3 regions of the Streptomyces sp. NPDC054794 genome follow, and region 2 is predicted to be linked to each of the others. Evidence: riboswitches for the same ligand, from Rfam matches in the RefSeq annotation. Region 2 holds a riboswitch; each other region holds the start of a gene.
What was found. Region 2 has a riboswitch for S-adenosylmethionine ahead of ACWGKT_RS19530 (putative leader peptide). Riboswitches for the same ligand answer to the same signal wherever they lie in the genome.
Positions count from the first base shown of each region.

Region 1: linked by a shared signal. The riboswitch ahead of thrC (threonine synthase) and the one ahead of ACWGKT_RS19530 (putative leader peptide) in region 2 are both predicted to bind S-adenosylmethionine.
Region 3: linked by a shared signal. The riboswitch ahead of ACWGKT_RS07175 (aminotransferase class V-fold PLP-dependent enzyme) and the one ahead of ACWGKT_RS19530 (putative leader peptide) in region 2 are both predicted to bind S-adenosylmethionine.

Region 1 covers NZ_JBSHAQ010000044.1:58,877-63,129, forward strand. The annotation lists gene groL (chaperonin GroEL) at 1-72, opposite strand, end outside; gene ACWGKT_RS35235 (cold-shock protein) at 345-548, opposite strand; gene ACWGKT_RS35240 (ubiquitin-like small modifier protein 1) at 980-1,255, opposite strand; gene thrC (threonine synthase) at 1,252-2,535, opposite strand; SAM riboswitch class I at 2,554-2,699, opposite strand; gene ACWGKT_RS35250 (glucosyl-3-phosphoglycerate synthase) at 2,829-3,773, shown strand; gene ACWGKT_RS35255 (alpha,alpha-trehalose-phosphate synthase (UDP-forming)) at 3,859-4,253, shown strand, end outside.
Region 2 covers NZ_JBSHAQ010000017.1:32,234-36,486, forward strand. The annotation lists gene ACWGKT_RS19525 (ABC transporter substrate-binding protein) at 1-1,327, opposite strand, end outside; gene ACWGKT_RS19530 (putative leader peptide) at 1,546-1,662, opposite strand; SAM riboswitch class IV at 1,697-1,810, opposite strand; partial or broken gene ACWGKT_RS19535 (DUF1684 domain-containing protein) at 1,899-2,225, opposite strand; gene ACWGKT_RS19540 (hypothetical protein) at 2,785-2,922, opposite strand; gene ACWGKT_RS19545 (helix-turn-helix transcriptional regulator) at 3,205-4,065, opposite strand; gene ACWGKT_RS19550 (SDR family NAD(P)-dependent oxidoreductase) at 4,227-4,253, shown strand, end outside.
Region 3 covers NZ_JBSHAQ010000005.1:170,700-174,952, reverse strand. The annotation lists gene qcrB (cytochrome bc1 complex cytochrome b subunit) at 1-1,270, shown strand, start outside; gene trpD (anthranilate phosphoribosyltransferase) at 1,408-2,472, shown strand; SAM riboswitch class IV at 2,559-2,675, shown strand; gene ACWGKT_RS07175 (aminotransferase class V-fold PLP-dependent enzyme) at 2,866-4,227, shown strand.

The DNA of each region.
Region 1 (4,253 bases), on a different contig from region 2:
GTCCGCGAGCTGGTTCATGCCGCGCTCGAGGCCGCGCCGCGCCTCCTCGTCGAACGCGATGATCTTGGCCATGTGAAGTGGTCCCTCCAGGACTGGGGGTGATTCTTCGGACCGCGCCCGCGCCCGCGACGGACGGCTCGCAAGCCCCGTGGTTCCTTGCCCCACTTGGCCTGCGGGCCTCACCGACCCGGTCCTTCGTTGTCACTCTCACCTTCAGAGTGCTAACGCCAATGATTAGCACTCGGGCATGCCGAGTGCAAGCGCCTCCGGGGGATCAGCCTGGGGCGAACAGGACGAAGGGCCCGCACCCCCCGAGGGGTGCGGGCCCTTCGCGCTAAGAACGTTCAGGCGGTGACGCGAACCATGTCGGCCTGCGGGCCCTTCTGGCCCTGCGAGATCTCGAACTCGACCCGCTGGCCCTCTTCCAGGGTGCGGTAGCCGTCCATCTGAATCGCGCTGTAGTGGACGAAGACGTCCGCACCACCGTCGACCGCGATGAAGCCGTACCCCTTCTCCGCGTTGAACCACTTGACGGTGCCCTGAGCCATGCCTAACTCCCCTATTACTGGCCCTTGCACAGATCCACACTTCGTGGATCCGGGTCAGACCTCACCCCCCGGTTGGTTGGGGGCGTGCGCCGGAACGCGTCGACCGCGGCTGAATGTATCTGTCCAACTGCCGTCTGCAACAGGTCAATCGGACGAGAATTCTGGACGTGCCCGGTCCGGAATGTGGCGAGAATTCGCCTGAATTCAGGGCAAGTCGGGCCCTACAAAGGGGATATACGCCGCGAATAGGCCGCGCACTTTGGCTACTTCTTGTCGGGCGTGCGACATCAATCCGGGGCTCGTGACCCGGGGATCGGCGACGAGTTCCCCAACTGTACCGCGATCAACCACACTGAATTGCCCCCTCCGCTTCTCTCACGGAGGGGGCAATCAGATGAACAATCGGTAACTGAAGTTACCCAAGGTAATGATCAGCCGCCCGCGACGGCCGGAATGATCGAGACACCCGCGCCGTCCGGGGTGGCCGTCTCCAGGCCCTGCTCGAAGCGGACGTCGTCGTCGTTGACGTACACGTTCACGAAGCGGCGCAGCTTGCCCTGGTCGTCCAGGACCCGGGCGGCGATGCCCGTGTGGTTCTTCTCCAGGCTCTCGATGACCTCGGCGAGGGTCGCGCCCTCGGCCGTCACCTCGGCCTGACCGCCGGTGTAGGTGCGCAGGATGGTGGGGATGCGGACGGTCACGCTCATGCGAGGCCAGCCTCTCGGAAGGAGTCCAGGTTCGGGCGGATGGTGGCGGTCAGGCCGGTGCCGGCCACCGCGTCGAGGGTCTTGAGGCCGTCGCCGGTGTTCAGGACGACGGTGGTGAGAGCCGGGTCGAGGACCCCGTTCTCGATGAGCTTCTTCGTCACGCCCACCGTCACACCGCCCGCCGTCTCGGCGAAGATGCCCTCGGTGCGGGCCAGCAGCTTGATGGCGTCCACGACCTGTTCGTCCGTCACGTCCTCCACGGCACCACCGGTGCGGCGCGCGATGTCGAGGACGTACGGGCCGTCGGCCGGGTTGCCGATGGCGAGGGACTTGGCGATGGTGTTCGGCTTCTGCGGGCGGACGACGTCGTGGCCGGCCTTGAAGGCGGTGGACACCGGGGAGCAGCCCTCGGCCTGCGCACCGAAGATCCGGTACGGCCGGTCCTCGACCAGACCGAGCTTGATCAGCTCCTGCAGACCCTTGTCGATCTTCGTGAGCTGGGAGCCGGAGGCGATCGGGACCACGATCTGGTCGGGCAGCCGCCAGCCGAGCTGCTCGCAGATCTCGTACGCCAGGGTCTTGGAGCCCTCCGCGTAGTACGGCCGCAGGTTGACGTTGACGAAGCCCCAGCCCTCGCCGGCCGGGTCGCCGATCAGCTCGGAGCAGAAGCGGTTCACGTCGTCGTAGTTGCCCTCGATGCCGACGAGTTCGCCGCCGTAGATCGCGGCCATGACGACCTTGCCCTGCTCCAGGTCGTGCGGGATGAACACACAGGAGCGCAGGCCTGCGCGGGCGGCCGCGGCGCCGACGGCACCGGCCAGGTTGCCGGTCGAGGAGCAGGACAGGGTGGTGAAGCCGAAGGCGCGAGCCGCCTCCAGCGCCTGGGCGACCACCCGGTCCTTGAAGGAGTGCGTCGGGTTGCCGGAGTCGTCCTTCACGTACAACCCGCCGGTCACGCCGAGCTCCGCGGCCAGGTGATCGGCCTTGACGAGCTTGGTCCAGCCGGGGTTCAGGTTGGGCTTGTCGGCCACGTCCGCGGGGACGGGCAGCAGCGGCGCGTAGCGCCAGATGTTCGCGGGTCCCGCTTCGATGCGCCCTCGGAGTTCCTCGGTGTCGTAGGCCGAGAAGTCGTACGCGATCTCCAGCGGGCCGAAACACTCCTCGCAGGCGAACACGGGTCCGAGGGGTACTCGGTGACCACACTCGCGGCAGCTCAGGGCGGCGGCGGGACCGAGGTCGACGCTGCGATCGGTGGTGGTGGCAACAGTCTGCACAGCCATGTGAGGCGAGGCCCTTTCTCCTCATCTTCCTCACGACGCATCTCGCCGTGAGACGGATTTGGCACCTTCCCTAGCCGGGAGCCTCGCTGCACGTGTCAGGAGAACCGACTGGAGGGTTGCCGGGGCTTCATCGGGCCGTTTCCCTCTGCCCCTCTGGATGAGCTGTATGTGGTTGTAAATGCCCACGACCCTCGACATGCGATGGTCATCGGCGTTGTTCAAGACTGTAACCGAAGGCCAGGACAGTTGAGATAGTCGTCCGAACCGCGAGACAACGTGAGGAGCCGCTGACTGTGCTGGAAGAAGTCGAGCGCTGGCTGGCCACCCGCTCCTGGTCCGTGACCGACCGCCCCCTCCACCAGATACTCGCCGCCAAGCAGCGTACGGGTCAGTCGGTCTCCGTCGTGCTGCCCGCGCTGAACGAGGAGGAGACGGTCGGCGACATCGTCGCCGTGATCCGTCACGACCTCATGAGGCAGGTGCCGCTCGTCGACGAGCTCGTCGTCGTGGACTCCGGGTCCACCGACCGCACCTCCGCGGTGGCCGCCGCCGCGGGCGCCCGGGTCGTCCACCGCGACGACATCCTGCCGCGCCTGCCGGCCGTCCCCGGCAAGGGTGAGGTGCTGTGGCGCTCCCTGCTGGTCACCGGCGGGGACATCCTCTGCTTCATCGACGCCGATCTGAGGGAGTTCTCCTCCGACTTCGTCTCCGGGATCGTCGGCCCGCTGCTCACCGAGCCGGACGTCGACCTCGTCAAGGGCATGTACGACCGCCCGCTGGCGGGGGCGGCGGGCCAGGGCGGCCGGGTCACCGAACTGATGGCCCGCCCGCTGCTGAACATGCACTGGCCCCAGCTGGCCGGATTCGTGCAGCCGCTGGGCGGCGAGTACGCGGCCCGCCGCTCGCTGCTGGAACAGCTGCCGTTCCCGGTCGGGTACGGCGTCGAGCTGGGCATGCTGGTCGACGCCCTGCACCTGGTGGGCCTGGACGCGCTCGCCCAGGTCGACGTGGGAGTGCGCAAGCACCGGCACCAGGACGGGCAGGCGCTGGGCCGGATGGCCGCCGCGATCTACCGCACCGCGCAGCTGAGGCTGGCCCGCGGGCACCTCGTGCGCCCCTCCCTCACCCAGTTCGAACGGGGCGAGGACGGCTTCGAGCCACGCACCTACTCGGTGGACACGGAGGAGCGGCCGCCCATGGTGGAGATCGCGGAGTACGCCGCACGCCGGGTGGCCTGAGCCCGGTCGAGAACGGCTGTATACGGCCCCCTGGACGGGTGGACCGTACGTTTGAGCGTTTCCGCGCCGGGCTAGGTTGAGGCGTATGGCTTCCACGCACAGTGCTGAGGTGCTGGTCGCGTCCAATCGCGGCCCGGTTTCGTACGAGGTACGCCCGGACAGCACGGCGGGCGCGCTGCACGCCAAGCGGGGTGGCGGCGGGCTGGTCTCGGGGCTGTCGGCCATCGGGCCGCACACCGACGCGGTGTGGGTGTGCGCCGCGCTGAGCGACGCCGACCGGGAGGCGGTGCGCCGCTCGCACGGCGGGCGGCGGCTGTCCGCGGACGCGACCGGCGGCCAGCAGGTGCGGATGCTGGACATCGACGCGACGGTGTTCGCCGACGCGTACAACGGCGTCGCCAACTCCGTGCTCTGGTTCGTCCACCACATGCTCTACCAGACCCCGCTGGAGCCGGTCTTCGACGCGGAGTTCCGGCGCCA
Region 2 (4,253 bases):
TCCCCCAGGCCGCGTCGTAGTCGCCGGACTGGAGCGTCGGCGCCAGCTGGGTGACCTGGAGCTGCTTGAGGGACACGTCGACACCGACGGCCTTGAGCTGCTGCTGGATCAGTTCCAACGCGGGCTGGTTGGTGGCCGAGTTGGGTATCCAGTCGATGGTCAGGCTCAGCTTCTTGTTGTCCTTGGTGCGGATGCCGTCGCTGCCGGTCTTCCAGCCGGCCGCGTCCAGCAGCGACTTGGCTTTGGCCGCGTCGGACGTCAGGTCGGAGGCGAGGCTGGTGTAGTCGGGTGTGGTGTGCGCAAGGACGCTGGTCGCCGCCTGGGTGCCGGTGGGGAAGACGGTGTCGGCGAGCTGCTGCCGGTCGACGGCCAACAGAATTGCCTGGCGTACCTTGGCATCCTTCACAGCGGGCCGCGAGTTGTTGAGACCGAGACCGAACACGACGCCGGGATTGGCCCGTCGCTGGAGCGTGACCTGACCGCCCTTGAGCGCCGCCTCGTTGGCCTTGCCCACGCTGCTGATCGCGTCGACCTGGCCGGACTGGAGACTTCCGGCCCGTACGCCCGCCTCCGGGACGACCTTGAACACCAGCTTGTCCAGGTACGCCTCGCCCTTCTTGCTCCACCGCGAGGAACCCCACGCGTATCCCGTGCGCTTGGCCAGGGTGATCGACTGGTTCTGCACGTACTGCTTCAACACGAAGGGCCCGGACCCGATCACCCCGTCGCTGCACTTCTGCTGCGGGGTCTTCTTCACGCTCGCCGACGACTCGATCCCCAGGGAGTGGGTCGAAGTGGCCTGCAGGAACTGGGCGTTGGGCTGGCTGAAGGTCACCTTGACGGTGAGCGGGTCGACCACCGTGGTGCTCTTGACACCGCTCAGATAGCCCTCGGCGAGCGTCCCCAGGGCGCCGAGCTTCGGCACCGCGTCGAAGTTGTCCTTGACCACCTGCGCGGTCAGCTTCGAGCCGTCGCTGAAGGTGACGCCCGACCTCAGATGGAACGTGAACGTCGTGGCGTCGGAGCTGACATCCCAGCTCTTCGCCAGCCACGGCACGATCTTGCCGGTCCTGGGGTCCTGGTCGGTCAGTGAGTCCACGATCTGGCGCACCGAGTAGATGGTGTCGTTGCTGGCGACCTGCTGCGGATCCACGCAGCCGGCGTCCGAACCCACCGCGAAGGTCAGGGTGCCGCCGGACTTGGGCTGCCCGGCGCCGCTGCCGGAATCGCCGCCGCCGGAGCCGCAGGCGGTCAGCAGAACACTGGTGGTCACAAGGGCGGTCAGTGCCGCCCACCGGGAGGTTCCGACATCGGAAAGTGCAGTCACGGAGGGCTTCTCCTACTCGTGTCACCAGGCACGGGTGTGGTGCAGGGCACGGCCGTGCGTGGGCGTGCGGCCCCGGCCGGCGCGACGCCGGTGCCGGGGGAGGGCTGTGCAAACGGGGATCAGAAGGAAAAAGGGGGGATCAAAGACAGACGGAGATCAGGCGCAGGCGGGTGCGGCGACGACAGATGCCGTACCGCGACCAGCGGCGGGAAGGCCCGTCAGACCTGACAGAGACAGCTGGTCGAGCGCTTGAGGTCGATGTGGCGCCGACGCGAGAGCCGGGAGAACACGGTGGCGCCAGCGAAGCGGGCGCTGAGGTCACCACCGTGCCGCATATCGGTCCTCCACCAATCCGGCCCTGGTCACGGGGCCACGCGCTTGCGGAGATCCTCGGTGATCCCGCCGGGCTTTCACCTGGAGCACCCCACCGCGCGGGAGGGTTGCCGGTCAGCGAGCCAGGGCTTGACGCTGACACTCAATGCCGTTCGTGACCGTACGGAGCGGTCTTGTCGTACGTCAATGGCGCAAAAGGACGCCCTGTAAGGGGAGTCGGGGCGAGAGCGCGTCCAGCTCAGGAGCCGCCGCGCTCGCGGGGGATCTTCTGGCCGGCCTCGATCGCCACCGGCAGCCGGTTCTCGGCCGGGGGCAGCGGGCAGGTGGCCAGGTCCGTGTAGGCGCACGGCAGGTTCGCGGCCCGGTTGAAGTCCAGGACGACCGTACCGTCGGCGGCGGGCGGATCGAGGGCCAGGGCCCGGTTGGCGGCGTAGGTGGTGACCCCGGAGGTCGCGTCGGTGAACAGCACCATCAGCCGTCCCGCACCGTGGCCGGGGAACGCGGTCAGTGACAGCGGGCGCCCGTCGAACTCGAACTCGACCCTGCCCGGAGCGTCGTAGACATGGCAGGTCGACTGGCCGCACATAGCCCGTGAGTTGGCCCCTCGCCGCTTCCCGGCTTCACCATCGTCACAGCAGCTCGGACAGAGCTGTCGGCGCACTCCCTCTGAGGGTGCCCTCGTAGCGTGGAGCCTGCCAAGGTCATGGGGTCCAAGCAGCAGGAGTACGAGACCGAGCCCCTGAGGGTGCTGTGCGCATCGTGATCGAGACGGGCAAGCCGATCCCGGAGGCGGCCGAGGACCTGGGTGTGCACCCGGGGACGCTGCACACCTGGTCCCACGCTGGAGGAGGCACGGTTCAGCCTCCTCCGACCGGCCCGCGCCCGCCGCCTCGGGTCCGGGCTGTGAAGCGCGTCGTCGTCAGCGAGTGCCCGCCTCAGTGCGCGTAAGGCGCGACACCTGGACAACATCGGGAAGCGAAGCGCTTGGGCCTCGCTTCGGTGGACAAGTGCCCGCGTGGGTCATCCCGTGGACGCTCGTCGCCGGCCAGTCGGCAGATCCTCTGCAACCCAAGCCCACCTCGGCATCAAGCTGACCTGCTGCGCCCCGGTCCCGCGGCCGGGTGTCACATGAGCGATGCAGTGCGGCGGTCGGCCGAGACGCCGTGCTCGGCGGCATCGAAGACCTGGTCCAGCCGCTCGCAGTGAGCGGCGTTGATCTCGGCCAGGCCGTCCCTGGCGAGCCTGCGTTGAGCCGTAGCCACGGCGACCGAAAGCGGCGATCAATAGCGCCGTCGGCCGGTATCCGTAGCCTTGCCCGCCGCCAGGTGACCGAACACCGGGAAGGACAGGGCGGTGAAACAGGGCCGAACGATCCGAAAGAGCCGCAGGCGCGACGCCGGCATAGTCGGCAACGGGAACAGAGGCGGCCCTTGACGAGGTGGACTCAGGACCCGTCGATGCTTCCGTGTCCCCAGAGCAGGCAAGATCCGTTCAGCAAGCTCACACAGAGGCAGCGAACCTTCGATTATCGATCAAGAAAACGATCACTCGGTGTCGGTGGCGAAATGGTCGGTGCCCAGCACGGTGAGCAGGGCGAGTTTCTCGTGGCTTTCCGTACCCGGCGTGGCGGTGAATATGAGCAGCGACTGGCCATGGTCCGGCTCGAGCAGGAGTTGGCAGTAGAGGTCCAGATGTCCGACCTGGGGATGGACGAAGCGTTTGGTTTCGCTCCACCGCAGGCCCACTTCGTGGCGCTCCCACAAACGGGCGAACTCGTCGCTGGTGCGGAGCAGGATGTCCGCCATGTCCGCCGCGGGGGAGCCGGGCCCGTCCCGGGTGACGGCCGCACGCAGCAGCGCGACGTTGATCCGGCTGTTGTCGTCGTACTCCTCGGGGTGGTACCGCTCACGGGCGGCCGGGTCTGTGAACCACCGGTACGTCGCGCTGCGGGCGTTGCCGGTGTACTGGGTCTGGTCGCCGAGCAGTGCCACCGCGGACGGCGTCTGCAGCAGCGTCTCGCCCAGCGGGCCCATGACCTGTGCGGTGGTGCCGGCCAAGCCGTCCATGACCCGCATCAGCCCCGGGCTCACGTGCTGATGCCGCAGGTCATGGCGGGTGGTGCGGTAGCCGGCGAGGAGGAACAGGTGATCGCGTTCGTCCGGGGTCAGCCGCAGGCCGCGGGCGATGGCTGCGATCATCTGCTCCGACGGTTGCGGCCCGTCGCCGCGTTCCAGCCGGGCGAAGTAGTCGGCGGACATGGTGCACAGTTCCGCCACCTCCTCGCGGCGCAGGCCCGGAGCGCGCCGGCGTTGCCCGCGGCGCAGCCCGACGTCCTCCGGTTGCAGCGCCGCACGCCGGGTACGCAGGAAGGCGCCCAGGGACGAGCGGTCGAACGTGTGGTCCATGGTCCCCATCGTTGGCCATCCGGCACGGCTTAGCCATGACCCGCCAGTCAGTGGTTGCACATGTCCTTCCAGCGCCCGTGGTGCGGCAAGTTCACTGGCGGTGCGATCACCGGTCGCACCGAACCGCGAACCACAACCCGCGAACCACGGAGCCAGGACCCATGACCAGTTGGACAGCGAACGACCTC
Region 3 (4,253 bases), on a different contig from region 2:
GATCTTCCTGGCCGGCATGTTCGTGCACATGATGCGCGTGTTCTTCACCGGCGCGTTCCGCAAGCCGCGTGAGATCAACTGGCTGTTCGGCTTCCTGCTGTTCGTCCTGGGCATGTTCACCGGCTTCACCGGTTACTCGCTCCCGGACGACCTGCTCTCCGGCACCGGTGTCCGCTTCATGGAGGGCGCGATCCTGTCCGTGCCGATCGTCGGCACGTACCTGTCGTACTTCCTCTTCGGCGGCCAGTTCCCCGGCCACGACTTCGTGGCCCGGTTCTACTCGGTGCACATCCTGCTGCTGCCGGGCATCATGCTGGGCCTGATGGTGGCCCACCTGATCCTGGTCTTCTACCACAAGCACACGCAGTTCGCGGGTCCCGGCAAGTCCGAGAAGAACGTCGTCGGCATGCCGCTGCTGCCGGTCTACATGGCCAAGGCCGGAGGCTTCTTCTTCCTGGTCTTCGGTGTCATCGCGGCCATCGCCGCGGTCGCGCAGATCAACCCGATCTGGGCCATGGGCCCCTACCGTCCGGACCAGGTGTCCACCGGCGCCCAGCCCGACTGGTACATGGGCTTCTCCGAGGGTCTGATTCGCTTCATGCCGGGCTGGGAGGTCAACTTCTGGGGTCACACGCTCGTCCTGGGCGTGTTCATCCCGCTGGTGATCTTCCCGCTGGTCCTGGTCGCGATCGCGGTCTACCCGTTCATCGAGTCCTGGATCACCGGCGACAAGAGCGAGCACCACATCCTGGACCGCCCGCGCAACGCCCCCACGCGCACCGGCCTCGGTGTCGCCTGGATGACGGTGTACCTGACGCTGCTGATCGGCGGCGGCAACGACCTGTGGGCCACGCACTTCCACCTGTCGATCAACGCGGTCACCTGGTTCGTCCGGATCTTCGTGTTCGTCGGACCGGTTCTCGCGTTCCTCATCACCAAGCGGATCTGCCTCGGCCTGCAGCGCCGGGACCGGGACAAGGTGCTGCACGGTCGCGAGACCGGCATCATCAAGCGCCTGCCGCACGGTGAGTTCATCGAGGTCCACGAGCCGCTCAGCCAGGAGCAGCTGCACACCCTCACGGCTCACCACCAGTACGAGCCGGCCGAGATCGGCCCGCTGGTCGACGAGAACGGTGTCGAGCGCAAGGTGGCGGGCACGCAGAAGCTGCGCGCCAAGCTCAGCGACGCGCTCTACGGCGAGGACTCCCAGATCCCGAAGCCCACCGTCGAGGAGTACAAGGAGATCACGAGCGGCCACGGCCACCACTGATCGCTGCGCACGCCACGCCACGGCAGGGGCCCCGTCCGGTGTTCGGACGGGGCCCTTCGCCGTGTCCTGCGGCTGGATAGGGTGGACCTCGTCGAGACTCGCGTTCCGGAATCCGGGACCTCACCCAGGAGCGGCTTATGAGCGCTGTGACCCCCGCTGGAGGCGACACCGCGGCGGGCCGTTCCTGGCCCGAGGTACTGAACGCCCTGCTCGACGGCCGTGACCAGAGCGCCGACGCGACGGCCTGGGCCATGGACCGGATCATGCGCGGCGAGGCGACCGACGCGCAGATCGCCGGGTTCGTGGTGGCCCTGCGGGCCAAGGGCGAAACCGTCGAGGAGATCACCGGTGTGGTCCGGGCGATGTACGAGCACGCCAAGGTGATCGAGGTGTCGGGCCGTACGGTCGACATCGTCGGCACCGGCGGCGACGGCGCGAAGACGGTGAACATCTCCACCATGTCGGCGCTCGTGGTGGCCGGCACGGGCGCGAAGGTCGTCAAGCACGGCAACCGCGCGGCCTCGTCCGCCTCGGGTTCCTCGGACGTCCTGGAGAAGCTCGGCGTCAACCTCGACCTGACCCCCCAGCGGGTGGCCGAGGTGGCGGAGGAGGCGGGCATCACCTTCTGCTTCGCGGTCAAGTTCCACCCGGCGCTGCGTCATGTCGCCGCGGCGCGCGGCCAGTTGGGCATCCGGACCGTCTTCAACGCCCTCGGCCCGCTGACCAACCCGGCGAAGGTGAAGTCCCAGGCGATCGGTGTCGCCGACCCGCGCATGGCGCCGATCATCGCGGGCGTCCTCGCCGAACGCGGCAACTCCTCCCTGGTGTTCCGCGGCGACGACGGTCTCGACGAGCTGACCACGACGTCCACCTCCCACGTCTGGGTCGTCCGGGACGGCAAGGTCTCCGAGGAGACCTTCGACCCGCGCGACGTCGGCCTCGAACTGGTGCCGGTGGACGCCCTGCGCGGCGCCGACCCGTCCTACAACGCGGAGGTCGCGCGGCGCCTGCTGGACGGCGAGAAGGGCCCGGTACGGGACGCGGTGCTGCTGAACTCGGCGGCGGCCCTGGTGGCTCTGGAGCCGACGGGGGAGCCGCTGGCCGAGCAGCTGCGGGCCGGCATGGCCAAGGCGGCGGAGTCGATCGACTCGGGGGCGGCCAAGCGCACGCTGGAGCGCTGGGTGGCGGTCAGCAACGCCTGACCCCCGGCACGATGTGACGCGGGGCGCAGTCCGGATGCCGGACTGCGCCTTGCGCTTCGAAGATCGTGTGGCAGGATACTGAACCAGGTCATGAGTGACAGTCATTCGGCCCCGGCCGACTGTCCGGCAACCCTCCGTCCGTGGCGGGGTGCCCCGGGTGAAGACCAGGTCGCAGGCAACGAGGTCTGCGGCAAGCGCGGACCCCTCGCCCGCTCCGCAGGAGCGCAGTACCAGGGGTCCTGGTCGTCGAGGGAGCCTTCCGTGAGCAAGCGAATGCGATAGGGCCGCAGAGCCCCGCCTCCGCACACCCCTTTTCACCCTTTCCCATGTCGAGCCGTGCCCGAGGCACGTGTGCTCGCGTGGTGTTCACACCTGCCTCACGGGAGTACCCCCATGTCTGTCTCCACCGCTGTCCCCGCCCAGTCCGTTTGTGCCCCGCTGCCCGTTCTGGGCCGGGATGTCACCGTCCCGCTCGTGACCGGCGGCGAAGTCACCTACGCGGCCCTCGACTACGCGGCGAGCGCCCCCGCCCTCCAGCGCGTCTGGGACGACGTGGCGGCCTACGCGCCGTACTACGGCAGCGTCCACCGCGGTGCCGGCTACCTCTCGCAGCTCTCCACCGACCTCTTCGAGACCGCCCGCAGGACGGTCGCCGAGTTCCTCGACTGCCGCGAGGCCGACCAGGTCATCTTCACCCGGTCCACCACCGACTCGCTCAACCTGCTCGCCGCCGCGCTGCCCGCCGACTGCCAGGTCTTCGTCTTCGAGACCGAGCACCACGCCTCCCTCCTGCCCTGGAAGGACGCCCGGGTCACCTACCTGGACGCCCCGCGCACCCCGCGGCGGGCCGTCGAGACGCTGGAGCGCGCCCTGGCCGAACGGGACCCGCACGGACCGGCCCTGGTCTGCGTCACCGGCGCCTCGAACGTCACCGGCGAGCTGTGGCCGGTCCGTGAGCTGGCCGCCGCCGCGCACGCGCACGGCGCCCGGATCGTCCTGGACGCCGCCCAGCTGGCCCCGCACCACCCGGTCTCCGTCCAGGACCTCGAGGTCGACTGGGTCGCCTTCTCCGGGCACAAGCTGTACGCCCCGTTCGGTACCGGCGTCCTGGCCGGCCGCGCCGACTGGTTGCGCGCGGCCGAGCCCTACCTCGCGGGCGGCGGCGCGAGCCGCGCGGTCACGCGGCGCGAGGACGGGGGAGTGGACGTGGAGTGGCACGAGACCGCCGCCCGCCACGAGGCCGGCTCGCCGAACGTCATCGGCGCCTATGCCGTCGCGTCCGCCTGCAAGGCGCTCACGGAGGCGGGCTTCGAGGCCCTGGTCGCCCGCGAGCGGTACCTGGTCGACACCGTCCGCGCGGGCCTGGCGGAGGTCCCCGAGGTCAGGATCCTGTCCCTCTTCGGCGACGACGCCCCCCGCGTCGGTGTCCTGTCCTTCGTGGTCGAGGGCTGGAACAGCTCCCACTTCGCCGCCGCGCTCTCCGCCGAGTACGGCATCGGCGTCCGCGACGGCCTCTTCTGCGCCCACCCGCTGGTGCGCACCCTCCTCGGCGGCGACCCGCAGGCCCAGGGCGAGTGCGGCGCCCCCGAGGCCGCCCCCGGCGAGAAGTCCCTCAACGCCATCCGCGTCAGCTTCGGCGCGGGCACCCCGGACGAGCACGTCGAACGCTTCGTCGGTGCCGTGCGGGAACTGGTCCGCGACGGCGCCAAGTGGCAGTACCGCACCCAGGACGGCCGCTGCGTCCCGGCGGTCTGACCACGGCACTACGCGGCCCGGGGTGC